Regions from separate parts of the Streptomyces sp. NBC_00659 genome, predicted to be linked through region 3. Evidence: riboswitches for the same ligand, from Rfam matches in the RefSeq annotation. Region 3 holds a riboswitch; each other region holds the start of a gene.
What was found. Region 3 has a riboswitch for cobalamin ahead of metE (5-methyltetrahydropteroyltriglutamate--homocysteine S-methyltransferase). Riboswitches for the same ligand answer to the same signal wherever they lie in the genome.
Positions count from the first base shown of each region.

Region 1 (6,266 bases), 5.5 Mb from region 3:
TCGGGTCCAGGTCGGAGACCAGCGCGTACTCGTCGAGGAGCTGTTCCAGCTTCGCGAGGTCACCGTAGGTGTCCGCGCGCGCCATCGGCGGCACGAGGTGGTCGACCACGGTGGCGTGCCCGCGGCGCTTGGCCTGGGTGCCCTCGCCGGGGTCGTTGACGATGAACGGGTAGACCAGGGGGAGTTCGCCGAGGACGGCGTCGGGCGCGCAGCCGCCGCTGAGCCCGAGTCCCTTGCCGGGCAGCCACTCCATCGTGCCGTGCTTGCCCATGTGCACGACCGCGTCCGCGCCGAAACTGTTCTCCAGCCAGCGGTAGGCGGCCATGTAGTGGTGCGAGGGCGGCATGTCCGGGTCGTGGTAGATCGCGATCGGGTTCTCGCCGAAGCCGCGCGGAGGCTGGATCATCACGACGACGTTGCCGAACTCCAGGCAGGCGAGGACGATGTCGTCGCCGTCGACGTAGAGGGAACCCGGCGGTTCGCCCCAGGCCTCCAGCATGCCCTCGCGCAGAGCGGGGTCGAGCGTCTCGAACCAGGCCCGGTAGTCCGCGAGCGGCACCCGCGCGGGAGCGGCGGCGAGCTGCTCCTCGGTCAGCCACTCCACGTCGTGACCGCCGGCCGCGATCAGCCGGTGGATCAACTCGTCGCCGTTGTCCGGGTATTCGGTGAGGGAGTAGCCCGCGTCACGGAGCGCGTCGAGGACCCGTACCGCGGAGGCGGGCGTGTCGAGACCGACCGCGTTACCGACCCGCGAGTGCTTGGTCGGGTAGGCGGTGAAGACGATCCCGAGTTTTTTCTCCGCGTTCGGCTTGTGCTTCAACTGGGCGTGCCGCAGGGCGATCCCGGCGACCCGCGCGGCCCGCTCGGGGTCGGCGACGTACACCGGGACGTCGTCCGGTCCCTGCTCCTTGAAGGAGAAGGGCACCGTGATGAGACGGCCGTCGAACTCCGGGATCGCGACCTGCATCGCCGCGTCCATGGGGGACAGGGCCGCGTCCGACGCGTCCCAGGCGCTCTTCGACGAGGTCAGGCAGAGACCCTGGAGGACGGGGATGTCGAGGTCGGCGAGCGCCCCGATGTCCCACGCCTCCTCGTCGCCGCCCGCGGACGCCTCGGAGGCGTGGGTGCCGCCCGCCGCGAGGACGGTGGCGACGAGCGCGTCGGCCCGGCCGAGGATCTCGTACAGCCCCGGGTCGGCTCCGCGCAGCGAACCGCAGTACACGGCGAGGGCGTTGGCGCCGCGCGCCTCGATCGCGTCGCACAGCGTGTCCACGAACGCGGTGTTCCCGGACAGCTCGTGGGCCCGGTAGAACAGCACGCCGACGGTCGGGCGGCCCTCGACGAAGGCACGCTCGCCGTGGACGCCGAACTCCGCCGACTTCCGCGGCTCCTCGAAGCCCTCGCCCGTGAGCAGCACGGTGTCCGAGAGGAAGCGGGCCAGCTCGGCGAGGTTGGCCGGACCGCCCTCGACGAGATAGCGCAGCGACTCCGCGACGACACCCGCGGGCACCGACGACTCGGCCATCAGCTCGGCGTCCGGGACGGACTCGCCGCCCAGCAGCACCGTCGGGATCCCGGACGCCTTCAGGAAGGCCAGCCCGTCCTCCCAGGCCCGCTTGCCACCGAGCAGCCGCACGACGGCCAGGTCCGCGCCCTCGACGAGCGCGGGGAGTTCGCCCGTGACGTCCACCCGGGTCGGATTGCCGATCCGGTAACCGGCACCACTGGCGCGGGCCGCCAGCAGATCCGTGTCGGCGGTCGACAACAACAACACTGTGCTCATACGGGTGCTCCCGGTGGAATGAAGGGCAGTCCTTGCGGCGCGCCGGACTCGATGAGCCGCCACAGCGCGTCCGTGTCCGCGTGTTCCTCGATCAGGTCGCCGAGCAGGTCGAGCTGTTCCTCGCGCAGCGCCGCGAACGACGTGCCGGGGGCCGGTACGAAGCGGCGGCCCGCGGCGGCGGCCACCTCGCGCAGGAACGCCCGCCGGAAACCGTCCGACTCCAGCGAGCCGTGCCAGTGCGTGCCCCAGACGGCGCCGGCCCGGCACCCGTCCAGGCTGTGTCCGTGCTCATCGGAGAAGAACGCCTCGCCACCGGTCACCTCGGCGACTCCGTGATGGATCTCGTACCCCTCGACGTGCTCGCCGAGGGCCTCCCCGACCGGCCGTGCCAGGGTCTTCTCCCGCGCGAACCTCACGCGTACGGGGAGGAGTCCGAGACCCTCGACATGACCGGCGCGGGATTCGACGTCGTCCTCGATGTGCTCTCCGAGGAGCTGGTAGCCGCCGCAGACGCCGAGGACCGGCCGTCCCTCGGCGGCCCGGCGCGCGATCGCGTCCGCGAGGCCGCGCTCGCGCAGCCACCGGAGCGCCTTCACGGTGCCCCGGGTCCCGGGCACGACGACCAGGTCCGCGTCGGCCAGCTCCTCGGGCCGGTCCACGAACCGCACGACGACACCCGGTTCGGCGGCCAGCGCGTCCACGTCGGTGAAGTTGGACATCAGCGGGACCGCGCAGACGGCGACCCGCAGGATGTCCTCGCCGACGGGGGAGGAGACGGCCGACTCGCGGACGGCCCCGCGCAGCGAGACGCGCAGGCCGTCCTCCTCGTCGATGCCGAGTCCGTGCTGGAAGGGCAGGACGCCGTAGGTGCGCCGCCCGGTCAGGCCGTGCAGCATGTCGAGCCCGGGCTCCAGCAGACTGACGTCGCCCCGGAACTTGTTGACGAGGAACCCGGCGACGAGCGCCTGGTCCTCGGGTGACAGCAGCGCGACCGTCCCGAAGAACGAGGCGAACACCCCGCCCCGGTCGATGTCGCCGACGACGAGCACGGGAAGTCCCGCGTTGCGCGCCACCCCCATGTTCACGATGTCGGTGCGCCGCAGATTGATCTCGGCCGGGCTGCCGGCTCCCTCACAGATCACCGCGTCATACGTGCCCCGCAACTGAGCCAGACAGTCGAGGACGGTCGCCAGGAGTGCTTCCTGGCGACCCCCGCGCAGCCGGTCGCCGGACGACACGGCGCCCGGCGAGGGGTCCGTCACGGACCCGGCCGTCCCGAAGAACCCGCGCGCGCTCATCTCGCCCACCGGCTTGCCCATCAGGACGACCTGACTGGTGCGGTCGCCGCCCGGCTTGAGGAGCACGGGATTCATCAGCGCGGTCGGTTCCACGCGGGCGGCCTGCGCCTGCATGGCCTGCGCCCGCCCGATCTCGGCGCCCTCGCGCGTCACGAACGAGTTCAGGGACATGTTCTGCGCCTTGAAGGGCGCGACCTTGACGCCCTGGCGCGCCAGCCACCGGCAGATCCCGGCGGTCACGACACTCTTGCCGGCGTCCGAGGTGGTCCCGGCGATCAGCAGCCCGCCGCTCATGCGGTGCGTCCCTTCCTGGTGGACGAATCCCGTCCGGTTCCGGCGAGCAGAGCCCGTCCGGCGGCGCTCACGCCGAGCGCGAGCCAGCCGACGCGCCGGGACAGCCGTACGGCCCGTTCGATGTCGTGGACGTGGACGGCGCGCCCCGCGCCGTTGAGCACGGGCCGGTGCTCGACGCGTCCGCCGTACGAGAGGGTGCCGCCGAGCCGCACGCCGAGCGCGCCCGCGAACGAGGCCTCCACGGGCCCGGCGTTGGGGCTCGGATGCTTGCGGGCGTCCGCGCGCCAGGCACGTACGGCACCGCGTGGGTCGGATCCGGCCACGGCCGCGAGGACGGCGGTCAGCCGGGCTCCGGGCCAGCCGGCGACGTCGTCGAGCCGGGCGGAGGCCCAGCCGTAGCGCCGGTGACGGGGGGACTTGTGTCCGACCATCGCGTCGAGCGTGTTCACGGCGCGGAAGGCGACGAGTCCCGGCACTCCGCCGACGGCGCCCCAGACCAGGGCGCCCACGACGGCGTCGGAGGTGTTCTCGGCGACGGACTCGACGACGGCGCGCGCGACGCCGTCGGCGTCCAGCGCCTGAGGATCGCGTCCGCACAGATGCGGCAGCCGCTCCCGGGCCGCGTCGAGGTCACCGGCCGCGAGCGCGCCGCCGACCGCCCGCGCCTCGCGGCCGAGGGAGGTTCCCCCGACGACGGCCCAGGTGGCGGCGGCGGTCAGGGCGACGGAGGCGGTGCGTGAACCGCGTACGCCATGGCTCGCGAGCGCGGCGAGTCCGGTGGCGCCGCCGACGCAGATGGCGGTGTGCAGGGCGCCCCACCCGCGGTGGTCGCGCCACAGTGTCCGCTCCACGGCCGCGGCGGCCCGCCCGAACGCGGCGACCGGATGCCCCCGGCGGGGATCGCCGAGCAGCAGGTCGCCGAGGAGGCCGGCGGCGGCGCCGTACGCGAAGACGCGATCGGCACGCACGGGGTCAGCCGGCCGTGGGGTGGAGCGGAACCCTCGTACTCAGCGAAACGGGCAACGGGCAGCCGCGCATGGCGATATGTCCTCACTCAGGGTGTCCACGCCCTGGTTCGACGAGACCGGCGGTGAGAGTTCCTGGCTCCCGGGGAGTTTCTTCCCCGATGACAGTGGCGGGACCGCGCCGGATTCGCACCGGCTTCCTCTCATGCCGCCGTACTTGGCTCCGGCAGTCCACCACGGGGTGAGAACGGCCGTCAACTGGCTGTTGACCTGCGGAGGGACAGTGTGCGCAGGCCCACATACGCGTGGGGGCGGGACGGCATACGCGTGGGGTGCGGGACGGTGATCCGTCCCGCACCCCACGCGCGGTACCGCTCGGCGCGGCCCGGTTCCGGGCGGCGCCTGCCGGGTTACTTGGTGATGATCAGGGAGATGCCGTACACCACCGCCGCGGCGCAGGCCGCGAAGCAGACGTACGCGCCGGTGGCCGCCGCGACCGCGGATCCGCCCTGGGCGGACTCCTTCTTGGAGAGGCCGGCGACGCCGAGGGTGAAGAGGGCGACGAGGGCCACGGTCACTCCGAGGCTGACCCCGAAGACGGAGCCGAGGGCTGACCAGTCGATGTGCATGCTGTTTGTTCCTTCGGTTCTCAGGCCACGGGGGACGGCGCGGACGTGCTCGCCGTGGGCTCGGCCGGAGCCGGGATGGTGGCCGTGAGGCCTTCGGCCACGGTGCCGGCCGGGGGCGGGGTGACGGCGGCGATGGCCGCGGTCACCACACCGGCGGGCTCCTCGGTGTCGTTCACGTTGGTGTGGTCGATGACCTCGCGGCGCGAGCGGCGCCAGATCGCGAAGCTCGAAACGACCAGGAACACGGCGACCAGCGTGGTGCCCCAGGCGCCGAAACCGGTCACCCATTCGGCGAGCGCGCCGACCAGGGCGGCGGCGGGCAGCGTGAGGACCCAGGCGACGACCATCCGCTTGGCGGTGGACCAGCGGACCACACCGCCCTTGCGGCCGAGACCGGCGCCCATCACGGAACCGGAGACCGAGTGCGTGGTGGAGAGGGAGAAACCGATGTGCGAGGAGGCCAGGATGACCGTCGCCGCGCTGGTCTGGGCGGCGAAGCCCTGCCGCGGCTGGAGGTCGGTCAGACCCTTGCCCATCGTGCGGATGATGCGCCAGCCGCCCAGGTAGGTGCCGAGCGCGATGGCCAGACCGGCGGAGAGGATGACCCAGACCGGCGGGTCGGAGTCGGGAGCGACGGCGCCACCGGCGACCAGGGCCAGGGTGATGATGCCCATCGTCTTCTGCGCGTCGTTGGTGCCGTGGGCCAGCGAGACCAAGCCCGCGGAGGCTATCTGGCCGGCGCGGTAGCCCTTCTTGGTGGCCTTGGTGTCGGCGTTGCCACTGAGTTTGTACGACAGCCGGGTGGCGAACATCGCGGCCAGGCCGGCGACGATCGGGGCGGCGACGGCGGGCAGGAGCACCTTGCCGACCAGGACGTCCCCGTGCACGGCGCCGGTACCGGCGGAGGCGATGGTGGCGCCGACCAGGCCGCCCATGAGGGCGTGCGAGGAGCTGGACGGGAGTCCGACGAGCCACGTCACCAGGTTCCAGAGGATCGCGCCGACGAGGGCGGCGAAGATCACTTCTGGCTGGATGCCGGATTCGTCGACGAGGCCTTTGGAGATCGTGTTGGCGACCTCCACCGAGAGGAAGGCGCCGACAAGGTTGAGCGCGGCGGACATGGCCACCGCGACCTTGGGCTTGAGTGCGCCGGTCGAGATGGTGGTGGCCATCGCGTTGGCGGTGTCGTGGAAACCGTTCGTGAAATCGAACACGAGAGCGGTGACGATCACGATTCCGAGGAGGAGCGTGATGTGTTCCATTTACCCAGGCTTCTGTTGGACGTCAGTGGCAGGGG
Region 1 is NZ_CP109031.1:2,507,109-2,513,374, reverse strand. Features, by position in the region: gene cobN (cobaltochelatase subunit CobN) at 1-1,783, opposite strand, end outside; gene OG410_RS10885 (cobyric acid synthase) at 1,780-3,375, opposite strand; gene OG410_RS10880 (cobalamin biosynthesis protein) at 3,372-4,343, opposite strand; cobalamin riboswitch at 4,451-4,591, opposite strand; gene OG410_RS10875 (hypothetical protein) at 4,751-4,969, opposite strand; gene OG410_RS10870 (inorganic phosphate transporter) at 4,990-6,231, opposite strand.
Region 1: it holds a riboswitch for cobalamin, as region 3 does, so the genes downstream of both, OG410_RS10880 (cobalamin biosynthesis protein) here and metE (5-methyltetrahydropteroyltriglutamate--homocysteine S-methyltransferase) in region 3, are expected to answer to the same signal.

Region 2 (6,266 bases), 4.8 Mb from region 3:
GCCGAGGTCCGCGTCGGGCAGCACCACGGCCGCCGACTTTCCGCCCAACTCCAGTGTCACGCGGGTGAGATGACGGGAGGCGACCTCCATCACCCGCTTGCCGGCCGCGACCGAGCCGGTGAAGGAGACCTTGTCGACGCCCGGGTGTCCGACCAGGTACTCGCTGACCTCGCGGTCGGCCGGGAGGATCGACAGCACCCCTTCGGGCAGCCCGGCCTCCTTCGCGATCTCCCCGAGCAGATAGGCGTCCAGGGGCGATTCGGGGGACGGCTTCAGTACGACCGTGCAACCGGTCAGCAGCGCGGGCGCGAGCTTGGCCGCCGCCACGAACTGCGGGACGTTCCACGGGACCACGGCCGCCACCACGCCCACCGGCTCACGGCGGACGAGGATCCTGCCGAGGACTCCGGCGCGGGCCTCCTCGTACGTGTAGCCGCGCGCGACCGTGATCGCCGAGTCCCACACCATCATCGCGCCGAGGGCCTGCGCGAGGACGCTCCAGGAGTAGGGGGAGCCGTTCTCCGAGGAGATGACGCGGGCGATCTCCTCGTGCCGTACGGCGATGGCGTCCTTGATCCGGGTCACGACCGCGATCCGCTCGTCGAGGCTCATGCGCGGCCAGGGCCCCTCGTCGAACGCCCGGCGCGCGGCGGCGACGGCGCGGTCGACGTCCGCGGCGGAGGCGTGCGGCACCCGGCCGATGACCTCCTCGGTGTGCGGTGAGATCACCTCGATGACGTCCTTGCCGAGCGGGTCGGTCAACTCCCCGCCGATGAACAGCTGTCCGTGTTCCACGAGCTCGGTCATGGCCGACTGCCTCCCAGGGGCGCTCTCCGGCACCATGTCTGACGGTTCATCAGATATGAGAACTGATACCAGTTCTCGCCACATGAGTCCACGGCACGGACACCGTCGTACTCCCGGACGGAACAGTCGACTTGGGCTCCCATTGGAACCCGTTCTAGTTATAGTGGCGGGAATCGGCGACGGGTGGAAGCGCATGACGCAGGTGACCGATCACGGCGGGGGCGTACGGTCCATCAGCGTCCCCATCCCGGACAACCCCCTCGGCCACACGCTGGTGTACCTGGTCGACACCGACGCGGGGCCCGTGCTCGTCGACACCGGCTGGGACGACCCGGCTTCCTGGGACACACTCGTCGAGGGGATCACCGGCTGCGGGACCTCGGTCGCGGAGATCCACGGTGTGGTCATCACCCACCACCACCCCGACCACCACGGTCTGTCGGGCCGGGTCCGGGAGGCGTCCGGTGCCTGGATCGCGATGCACGCCGCCGACGCGGCGATCGTCCGGCGCACCCGGGAGACCCGGCCCGAGGGCTGGTTCGCCTACATGGCCGCCAAGTTGGCAGCCTCCGGAGCCCCGGAGGAGCACATCGCCCCGCTGCGCGAGGCACGCACATCCGTACGCCGCCCCAGTACGCTGCCCGGCTTCTCGCCCGCGCTGCCCGACCGCGAGATCGTCCCCGGCGAACTCCTGCCCCTGCCCGGCCGCCGGCTGCGCGCCGTCTGGACCCCCGGCCACACACCCGGGCACGTCTGCCTCCACCTGGAGGAGGCCCACCCGGACCGGCTGCCCGGCAACGGACGCCTGTTCTCCGGCGACCATCTGCTGCCGAGGATCACCCCGCACATCGGTCTCTACGAGGACCCGGACACCCACGGGCGCCCTCCCTACGCGAACGGGATCGAGGGCCTCGCGGAGATCGCCGACCCGCTCGGCGACTACCTCGACTCCCTGGAACGCGTCGGACGCCTCGCCCCCGCCGAGGTGCTCCCTGCCCACCAGCACGTGTTCACCGACGCCCCGTCCCGGGTCGCGGAGCTGCTCGCGCACCACGAGGAGCGGCTCACCGGCCTGCTCACGCTGCTCTCCGTACCGCTCACGCCCTGGCAGCTCGCCGAACGCATGGAGTGGAACCGCCCCTGGGCCGACATCCCCTACGGATCACGGAACATCGCGGTCTCCGAGGCCGAGGCCCACATTCGCCGACTGGTGAAGCTGGGCCGGGCGGAGGCCGTGACGGGCAGCGACCCGGTGACCTACACGGCGGTGTGACACAGCCCCACCCACCGATCACCAGGCCCGGTCGAGCCCAGACCCACCGGTCACCCGGCCCGACCGACCCCAGGCACTCCGATCACCCGGCCCGACCGACCCCAGGCACTCCGATCACCCGGCCCGGCGTCACCCGCACCCACCGATCACCCGGCCCAGCAGCTCCCGCACCCGGCCGATCGCTCAGCCCAGCAGCTCCCGTATCAACGCGTCCGCCTCGCCCAGGAGTCCGGTCTCACGCGTGCTCATCGTCGGGTTGGCCGCCCTGCGCGATGCCGCCTCCTCGAGCCCCTCCTCCGTCACCTGGTCCTCGTTCCCGTCGAGCAGCGCCTCCAGCGTCTCCTCGGCCACGCCCCCGACCGCCTCGCCGCCGACGGCGACCTGGGCGAGGATCACGGCGGACATGGCCCAGTCGAGACCGGGTGCCCCCTCCTCGGCGTTGGACCAGTCGATGACCTTCGGCCCGTCCGGGGTGAGCATCACGTTGTCGGGGTGCAGATCCAGGTGCAGCACACGGACGGCGGGGTCGGCGGAGAGCCGCGCGGGCACGACGTGCAGCTTGCGCAGCAGCCTGGCCAGGGTGAGGCCCGCCTCCTGGGCGGAGAGCAGGCCCTGGCCGAAGGCCTCCAGCATGGTCGGCCCGGACAGCCGCTCCATCACCAGGTCCCCGCCGGTCGCGGCCCGCACCCCCGGCACCGGATAACCGTGCGAGCGCACGTGCTGCATCACCGCCGCCTCGGCCGTCGCGTCGCCCCAGCCCTCGCGGTCCCGCCGCAGCACCCACGCCTCGTCGATCTCGTAGACGTCCGCCGAACGCCCCGAGCCGAGCAGTCTCCCCGTTCGCATGACCCGAACCTAGCGGATGTCGCCCAGGTCACTCCGGGCCCGTGCCCCAGGCAACACCCGGCGGAATCCGGGCGGCCGGTAGAGTGTGCGCGTCGTCATCACACCCTTACGAGGAGAAGCCGGTGCGAATCCGGCGCTGACCCGCAACCGTGATCCACTTCGGTGGTGAGCCGGATCGCCTCGCACGGGACGTGACCGGCTCGCGCCCTCGGCAGCCCGCCGACGGCCGGCATCGTCGAGGGATACGGAGCCGGAGCCGCCCGGATACCTCTGTGTGCCCGGTGCTGCCCGGCTCCCCGCAGGGAGAGTCATGTTTGTTCGCCGCACCGCAGCGGTACTGGCCGCCACCGCCGTCATCGGGGCGGTCGTCGCACCGGCCGCCTCCGCCGACTCCTCCCCGTCGCCGTCGCCCTCGGTGGCGCTGCCCTCGGGCCTGTTCGGCTCCGGCGACCCGACCTACGACGGCGTGTGGCGCCAGTCGCTCGCGCTGCTCGCCCAGCACACCGTCGGTGTGCGGCCCGCCGAGAAGGCCGTGGACTGGCTGACCGGCCAGCAGTGCGCGAACGGCGCCTTCGCCGCGTACCGCGCCGACGCGAGTGCCGCGTGCGACGCGAAGACCCAGGTCGACACCAACAGCACCGCGGCCGCCGTCCAGGCGCTCGCCGCACTCGGCGGGCACGACGACGCCACCGGCAAGGCCGTCACCTGGCTGAAGTCCGCGCAGAACAAGGACGGCGGCTGGGGCTACATGGCCGGCGGACCCAGCGACGCCAACTCGACGTCCGTCGTGATCGGCGCGCTGAAGGCGGTCGGCAAGAAGCCCGCGAGCGTCTCCAAGGACGGCAAGTCACCCTTCGACGCCCTGCTGAAGCTGTCGACGGCCTGCGACGCGGAGGGCGACGGCGCCTTCGCCTACCAGCCCGACAAGAAGGGCAAGCTGGCGGCGAACGCGGACGCGACCGCGGCGGGCGTGACGGCCGGCATGGGCCAGGGCTTCGTGGCGGCGACCGGCTACAAGTTCGACCTCACGGGTTGCCACACCCTCGACACTCCCGACATCGCGACCGCGGCGGGGAACGGCGCCGGCTATCTCGCCAAGGCGCTGGCGAAGACCTCGTACCTGAAGTCCGCGCTCCCCGGTGCCAAGGACCAGCCCGACTACGGCAACACGGCGGACGCGGTCGTGGCCCTGTCGGCCATCGGTGCGGCGAAGCCCGCGCAGAAGCCGCTCGCCTGGCTGGAGAAGAACTCCGCGGACTGGGCGGCTCAGTCCGGCCCCGCCGCGTACGCACAGCTGATCTTCGCCGCGCACGCCACCGGCACCGACCCGCGCGACTTCGGCGGCAAGGACCTCGTGGCACAGCTCAACGCCACGGGCCCGGCGCCGGCCGCGGCGGGTGCCTCGGCGAGCCCGAGCGAGAAGAAGAACGACGAGAAGAAGGACGACGGCAACGGGCTCGGCGTCTGGTGGATCGTCGGCGTCGGCCTGGTCGCGGGCATCGGCATCGGCTTCCTGATCAGCGGCCGCAACAAGAAGCGCCAGCTGTGACCGCCCGTCGGACGACCGCGCCCCTTCTGGCCCTGGCGCTGGCTCTCCTGCTCCTCGTCCTCGGCGGCGCGGGGCAGGCCGGAGCCGTCGGCTACCGCTACTGGTCCTTCTGGGACCTGACCGGCGGGAAGTGGACCTACGCCACCCAGGGTCCGTCGACCGCGCGGCCGTCCGACGGCGACGTCCAGGGCTTCCGCTTCGCGGTGAGCGAGGACTCCCAGCACGCCGTACAGCCGCGCGGGGAGCGGGAGTTCGCCGCGATATGCGCCAAGACGCCCGCCCGGCACGGCAAGAAGCGGGTGGCCCTGGTCATCGACCCGGGCACCGCCGCCGACGCGCCGTCCGGCGAGCGGCCGCCGTCCGCGCGCACCGCCTGCGCCCAGGTCGCTCCCGACGCGAGCACCGCGGAGGCCCTGGCCGCGGTGGCAGGTCCCCTGCGCTACGACACCAACGCCCTGCTGTGCGCCATCACGGGCTATCCGCGGACGGGCTGCGGCGACCCGGTCGCGGCCGCCGGACCGGCCGCGTCCGCCCGCCCGCACACCTCCGCACCGGCCCGGCAGGGCCCTTCGGTGGGCCTGCTGGCGGGAGCGGCCGCGGTGGCCGCGCTGGGTGCGGCGGCCGTCTGGCAGGCCCGTCGGCGCAGGGGCTAGGCGCAGGTCATGACCGAGTCCGACCGCCCCACCACCTCCACTGGCGACCGCCCCACCACATCCACTGGCGACCGCCCCACCACATCCACTGGCGACCGCCCCACGGCGCGATGGGGCTCCGCCCCGCCCGAACGGGACCGGGAACCCCGGGTGTCGGGCCCCCGGCGCCCGGACCCGGACACACATGAGACGACGCTCCCGCCGAGCACCGGCCCGGCGGGACCGTCGCCGACCTCCCGCTCCCGCCCCCGCGCTCTCCCCCTCTCCCTCCCCCGCAGCGGTACGAGCCGTACGAGCGGTACGCGTACCGTCTCCGTGGCGAACCGGGCCCACGCCCTGCACCCCGGGGCCTGGTGGATCTGGGCGCTGGGGCTCGGTACGGCGGCCTCCCGCACCACGAATCCGCTTCTGCTCGCGCTGCTCATGGCGGTGGCGGGGTTCGTGGTGGCCACGCACCGCACCGACGCCCCCTGGGCCCGCTCCTACACCGCGTTCGTGAAACTGGCGGCGGCCGTCCTCGTCATCCGCCTGGCCTTCGCCGTCTTCCTCGGCTCCCCGATCCCCGGCACGCACGTGATCGTCACCCTCCCCGAGATCCCCCTCCCGCACTGGGCACAGGGGGTGCGCGTCGGTGGCCGGGTCACCGCCGAGGGCCTGCTCTTCGCGCTCTACGACGGCCTGAAGCTGGCCGCCCTGCTCGTCTGCGTCGGCGCGGCCAACGCCCTCGCCAACCCGGCACGGCTGCTCAAGTCGCTGCCGGGCGCGCTGTACGAGGCGGGCGTCGCGGTGGTCGTCGCGCTCACCTTCGCGCCGCACCTGATCGCCGACGTCCAGCGGCTGCGCGCCGCGCGCCGGCTCCGCGGCCGTCCCGACCGAGGGCTGCGCGGCCTCCTGCACGTCGGACTCCCCGTCCTGGAGGGCGCGCTGGAGCGTTCGGTCGCGCTGGCCGCAGCGATGGACGCGCGCGGGTACGGGCGTACGGCACAGGTCCCGGCCGCCGTCCGCCGGACCACCGGAGCCCTCACCCTGGGCGGCCTGCTCGGCGTCTGCGCCGGCACCTACGGACTGCTGACCGCGGCGGGCGACAGCTACGGCCTGCCGGTCCTGCTGGCCGGGCTCGGCGCGGCACTCGGCGGCC
Region 2 is NZ_CP109031.1:3,177,476-3,183,741, forward strand. Features, by position in the region: gene OG410_RS13720 (aldehyde dehydrogenase) at 1-807, opposite strand, end outside; gene OG410_RS13725 (MBL fold metallo-hydrolase) at 1,001-2,080, shown strand; gene OG410_RS13730 (phosphotransferase) at 2,264-2,926, opposite strand; cobalamin riboswitch at 2,999-3,144, shown strand; gene OG410_RS13735 (prenyltransferase/squalene oxidase repeat-containing protein) at 3,237-4,475, shown strand; gene OG410_RS13740 (SCO2322 family protein) at 4,472-5,128, shown strand; gene OG410_RS13745 (CbiQ family ECF transporter T component) at 5,444-6,266, shown strand, end outside.
Region 2: it holds a riboswitch for cobalamin, as region 3 does, so the genes downstream of both, OG410_RS13735 (prenyltransferase/squalene oxidase repeat-containing protein) here and metE (5-methyltetrahydropteroyltriglutamate--homocysteine S-methyltransferase) in region 3, are expected to answer to the same signal.

Region 3 (6,266 bases):
CAAGGGACGCGGCGACAGTCTGCTGCTCGCGCCGTGAGGCCATAGGCACCGACAGATGTCCTGCTCGTGATCGTCTTCTCAACCTTCACGTGGCAGGCTGCAAGGAGAAGGGCTCCCGCAAGGACGTGACGTGCGGGAGCCCTTTCGCCCGCGGAGGCCCCTGGACGACTCGACCGGGACCGCTCCCGTGGTTCAGCCGCCCGCCGGGGGCCGGGGCGCGCGGTGGCGCCCCGGCCGCTCGAAGGCAGGGTTCAGGAGGCGGGCAGTTCGCCGCGCACCGCGTGGGCGGCGGCGACCAGGTTCTCCAGGGAGGCTCGGGTCTCGGGCCAGCCGCGGGTCTTCAGGCCGCAGTCGGGGTTCACCCACAGCCGTTCGGCGGGGATGGCCTTCAGCCCGGCCCGCAGCAGTTCGGCTGCCTCCTGCGTGCTGGGGACGCGCGGGGAGTGGATGTCGTACACACCGGGTCCCGCCTCGCGCGGGTAGCCGTGCGAGGCGAGTTCGCGGGCCACCTGCATGTGGGAGCGTGCGGCCTCCAGGCTGATGACGTCGGCGTCCAGGTCGTCGATGGCCTGGACGATGTCCCCGAACTCGGCGTAGCACATGTGCGTGTGGATCTGCGTGTCCGGGCGCACCCCGCTGGTGCTGAGCCGGAACGCCTCCGTGGCCCATGCCAGGTAGGCCGGCCGGTCGGCAGTGCGCAGCGGCAGGGTCTCGCGCAGGGCCGGCTCGTCGACCTGGATCACCGAACTGCCCGCCGCCTCCAGGTCGTTGACCTCGTCGCGCAGGGCGAGGGCGACCTGGCGGGCGGTGTCGCCGAGAGGCTGGTCGTCGCGGACGAAGGACCAGGCGAGCATGGTGACCGGCCCGGTGAGCATGCCCTTGACCGGCCGATCGGTCAGGGACTGCGCGTACGTCGTCCAGCGCACCGTCATCGGTTCGGGCCGCGTGATGTCGCCGGCCAGGATCGGCGGGCGGACGTAGCGGGTGCCGTAGGACTGCACCCAGCCGTGCTGCGTGGCCAGGTACCCGGTGAGCTGCTCGGCGAAGTACTGCACCATGTCGTTGCGTTCGGCCTCACCGTGCACGAGGACGTCGAGACCGGTCTTCTCCTGGAAGGAGATGACCTCCTGGATCTCGGCCTTGATGCGCTCCTCGTAACCGGCCGTGTCGATGCGGCCGGTGCGCAGGTCGGCGCGGGCGGTGCGCAGTTCGGCGGTCTGCGGGAAGGAGCCGATGGTGGTGGTCGGCAGCAGGGGCAGGCCGAGGTGGGCGCGCTGGGCCGCGGCCCGCTCGGGGTAGGGCTGGGACCGGCGGGCGTCGGCGTCCGTGACGGCGGCGGCGCGGGCCCGTACCGCGGGGTCGTGCGTGATCGGCGAGTTCGCGCGGGAGGCCAGGGCGGCACGGTTGGAGGCGAGTTCGCCCGCGATCGTGCCGGTGCCCTGGGTGAGGCCCTTGGCGAGGGTGACGATCTCCGCCGTCTTCTGGCGGGCGAAGGCGAGCCAGCGCAGGATCTGCGGTTCGATGTCCCGCTCCAGGGCCGCGTCGATCGGGACGTGGAGCAGGGAGCTGGAGGCCGACACGTCGACCCGGTCGGCCAGGCCGAGCAGGGTGCCGAGGGTGGACAGCGACGTGGCCAGGTCGTTCACCCAGATGTTGCGGCCGTCGACCACACCGGCGACCAGGCGTTTGCCGGGCAGTCCGCCGACAGCGGCGAGGTCGTCGAGGTTGGCGGCGGCGGCTTCGGTGAAGTCCAGGGCGAGACCTTCGATCGGAGCCTTGGCCAGTACCGGCAGGGCGTCGCCGAGCCGGTCGAAGTACGAGGCGACCAGGAGCTTCGGCCGGTCGGTGAGCGCGCCGAGCCCGCGGTAGGTGCGCGCCGCGGCGTCCAGCTCGGCCGGGGTCCGGTCCTGGGCGAGGGCGGGCTCGTCCAGCTGGACCCACTCCGCGCCCGCCGCGCGCAGGTCGGCGAGGACCTCGGCGTACACCGGCAGCAGCCGGTCGAGGAGGGTGAGCGGGTCGAAGTCCGCCGGTACGCCAGGGGCGGGCTTGGACAGGAGGAGGTAGGTGACCGGGCCGACCAGCACCGGGCGGGCGCTCAGCCCGAGGGCGAGTGCCTCCTTCAGCTCGGTGACCTGCTGGGTGGAGTCGGCCGTGAAGACGGTGTCCGGGCCCAGTTCGGGCACCAGGTAGTGGTAGTTGGTGTCGAACCACTTCGTCATCTCGAGCGGCGCCACGTCCTGGGTGCCGCGCGCCATGGCGAAGTAGCCGTCCAGGGCGTCCGAGTCGGCCGTGGCGCGGTGGCGGGCGGGGATCGCACCGACCATGACGGTGGTGTCGAGGACGTGGTCGTAGTACGAGAAGTCACCGGTCGGCACCTCGTCGATGCCGGCGTCGGCCAGCTCGCGCCAGTTCGCGCGACGCAGTTCGGCGGCGGTGGCGCGGAGGGCGTCGGCGGTGACGCGGCCCTTCCAGTAGCCCTCGATCGCCTTCTTCAGTTCCCGGTTCGGACCCTGGCGCGGGTAGCCGTACACGGTGGCCCGTGCTGTCGCGGCTGCGTGCTTGGTGGTCACGGAGATCTCCTTCGCGAGATGAATCCCTGAGATCCCGGCAACGGGACGCGAGTGCGAAGGGGTGACGAACCGGACGGAAGCGACACGGCTCGGAACAGCGCGGTCGTCCGCCGATATGTACGCCGACCCGCCCACGAGGTCACCGGGATGTCCGCGCACGAGTGGTTCGTGCGCGGGCAACGGGCAGGTCTTCGGACTTGCGGGCACGTCTTCCTGGCGGAGGACACCTACTGGCCGTCGCTTCCCGGACCCTGTTCGTCGGGTCCAGTGCGTATGACGGCGGTCGTTCCCGCTCACCGCTGCGGGGCAGTCCCGGATTCCCACCGGGTTCCCTCTTACGACGCATCCCGACTGGCGGACGGGGCGAACCAGCTGCACCGGCCACCCTACGGGGTGACGTGCCGAAGAGGGCGGCACATCCATCACCTTCGTCCCCTACCCCGTGGCCGGATCCTCGGAATGACGGAAGCCGCCGTGGGCCGGGGCGGGACACTTCGCCTCCCGCCGCAGCCTGATGAAGCGTCAGGACACGCTGTCCACCGGGCAGTCGAAACGGTCATCGGGGCCCCAGTGGGTGGCGTCCCTCGCTCCTTGCGAGAGCATCCCGCAGGTCAGGTCCGTGAGCTTGTCTCCGGCGGGGGTGATCTCGCGAATGTGGATCTCCTTGTTCGGCGGGTAGTGGTGATCGCTGTCCAGGGTGATGACCCCGGATTCCCCCACGTAGTTGTGGATGCCGGGATCCTGCAGACGGGTGACGAGCGCCCTGGGTGAGAAGCCCGGGTCCGTCGAGATGATGGCGTTCATGGCCTCGGAGAGGATCTTGACGGCGTCGTATCCGAGCGCGGCGTCGTTCTCGGCGGACAGGTGGAAGGCCTGGCCGAACTTCTCGCCGAAGGGCCCGTCGGGCAGCGGGAGGCTGAACTGGTTGTAGAAGAGCTTCAGCGCGCCGTATTCCTTGCGCATCAGGCTCGGATGCAGGATCACGTCCGGCGCCGGGCTCTCCGCCAGCACCGGTACCGGGGCGACGCGGGCGCGGCAGGCCTGGTCGGTCTGCATGTGCTCGAAGAGATCCTCCATGACGCTGGAGCGGCCCGCGTACAGGACGAAACCGCCTGTGCTGTGGACGAGTGCGCAGACGGTGCCGGCGATGGCCCGTGTGGTGCGGCCGTTCTCCATCTCGCCGTACTTCACGAAGTGCACCGGCCCGGTCGAGCGGTAGGCGGTGTCGAACCGGTGGGCGAGGTCGGCGCTGAAGTACTCGTCCTTGGGGTCGTAGACCACGACGGCGGCCGGACCGGAGTCGCTGGGAGCGGGGTCCGTCAGAGCGTGCAGCTGAGGCGAGTGGCGGGCGAAGGACGCCATGACCTCGGCGATGCGTGCGTCGGGCGGTGAGAGCTGGAAGTACGACACGGGCGAGTCGCCGTCGACCATGCGCTGGCCCGAGACGCCGGTCCCCAGGACGGTGATGCCCTGGGCTCCCAGTTCGATCGCGGCCTGCTGGGACTCCGGACGGCTCTGGTGGAGACCCATGACGGCCGCGATGTGGTCCCGGCCCGCCCGGTCGACGATCATCTTCGCGACGTCCACAGTGCTTTTGTTGCTCTGGTTCAGGCCGCCGCGCGAGCCGTAGTGGAAGGACTCGCCGGCGTTGGCGACGAGCAGGCGTACGGGCACCTGAGCCTTGAGGCGGCGGCTGTTGACGTTCTTCTGGGCGAGCAGCGCGCCGCGCAGTGTCTGGAAGCCGATGGGCGCGGTGCGCTTGGACGTCGAGCCGACGCTCAGCGGCGCGAAGAAGACGACCGTGCGGTAGGGCCGGTCCGTGTCCACCTTCGCGTTCTGGTGGCCGAGGATCTTCTCCAGCTTTCTCAAGTCCTCGGCGTATTCGCCGTGGGCCAGGTCGCAGCCGTCGTTGCCGTCGGTCAGGCCGACGACCTCTCCGGTACCCACGTGCCGGCAGGAGGCCGCGAGACTTCCGTCGGGGAGGAGTTCCACCAGTTCCCGGGACAGGACGAGGCCGCCCGCGCCCAGCATCACCGCGGCGGTCGCGGCGGCCACCGGACGCCACCAGTCGCGGACAAGGGGAGGACGGAAGTCCACCGTGGCGGGCAGGGGCACCTCCGCCGCCGGGGCGCCGTCGTCCGGGGTTCGCGGCAGCGCCAGCACCCGCACCGTGTCGGTGGCGTGGCCGGCGACCGCGGCCGAGAACGGCGCGGTCGCGTCATGACCTGTCGGGCGTGTGCCGAGGGCACCTCTCTGCGCGGGCAGCGCCCGAAGCGGCGGACTCGCGGCGTACGGGGGGAGCTCGTCCGTGGCCGCGCCCAGCACCAGCAGCGGACTGCTCTCGAGGTCGTGGGCGACAGCGGCGTATGTGTCCAGGAACTCCCGGCAGGCGGATCCCGCGCCGCCCACGGCCGGCAGGAGCACCACGAAGGGCCATGCGCGCCGGGGGCGGAGACGGCTCCACGCGCGGGGCCGGGCCGCCTTCGCCAGGTCGCGGATCAACGCGGTGAGCAGGATCTCGCGGACCAGCTCCTCCTCGCGCGACTCCACCGCATGCGCGGGCTGCGCCGCCTCGTGGGCCAGGGCGAGCCGGTGCGTCACCCGCAGGTGCACCGCCGCCTTGAGGAAACTGCGGCCGGGCAGGTCCAGCATGCGGCTCACCCACGGGTGGCGCCTGTCGACACGCATGCCGTACCACCGGCGCCACAGCCAGCCGGCCACGACGCTCAGCAGGCGAAACGGAGCGCCCCACCATCCGTCCATGGCCTCGCCGAGCTGCGCGACGGGGAAGGCCTCGTGAAACCTCGCGGCGTACGCGTCGCACAGCAGCTTCCGCAGGGCGCGTCGCTGGCCCGCCGCGTCGACTTCCTGGACGGTGGCGCGCAGGACCGAGAGACAGGTGTCGAACTCGGGCAGCCGCAGCGCCCCGGCACCCTGCGGCACGGTCTCCCTCAGCTGCTCCGCAACGTCCTCCAGCAGGAGCAGGTGCGGCCCGTCCTCCCGCACGCGGGGCAGGTCCGGTCCTACGTCGCCGACAACCGCGTACGGGGCGAAGTGGGTGCCGTCGCGGTGGGCCCCGTCGCCAGAGGACTTGAGGCGCTCCATGTAGTCCAGCACAAGGCGGGTGAGCCCCGGATCCGGCTCCGGGGTGTCCGTGACCGCGCCACCGTCCGCCACCCGGGCCAGAAGCAGGGCCGGGAGCCCGTGCTCGCGGGACCGATGCCGGCGCGACGCGCCGGCCCGGCGGTCGATGAGGTACGGGTCGAGCACCCGGACGATCCGGTGGAGGTCGGCGGACACGGTCCGGTGTCGCTCGTCGCCGAGGGGTGGACGCGGCAAGGGGGAACCTCCAAATGGCATATGTCGAGGGAGTGTTGCGTGAGTCTATGGACGGAATGTGCGGTACGGCGGGTTTGTCGCTGGTTGACCGCTAATGAAGTACCGCGTGCGCAGTGCGCTCGCATTGCGACCATCCGCACGCCGCCTCCCTCGCCCTCGCCCTGGCCCGTGGCACCGACGGCGCCGCCACGGACGCACCCGCTCCTTGATGCCGGCTCTCGTCATGCCCGCCTCGGGCGGCGTGACATCCGTCGACTCTGCGGTGGTTCCGATGGAACGCGAGTGGCCCGGCGTCCGTCTTGACGTGCAGGGGATCCATGTGACCCGCTCTCACGGCTGAGGCGGGTGGTGGTCTCC
Region 3 is NZ_CP109031.1:8,009,722-8,015,987, forward strand. Features, by position in the region: partial or broken gene OG410_RS35010 (superoxide dismutase) at 1-37, shown strand, start outside; gene metE (5-methyltetrahydropteroyltriglutamate--homocysteine S-methyltransferase) at 252-2,570, opposite strand; cobalamin riboswitch at 2,736-2,958, opposite strand; gene OG410_RS35020 (hypothetical protein) at 3,093-5,909, opposite strand.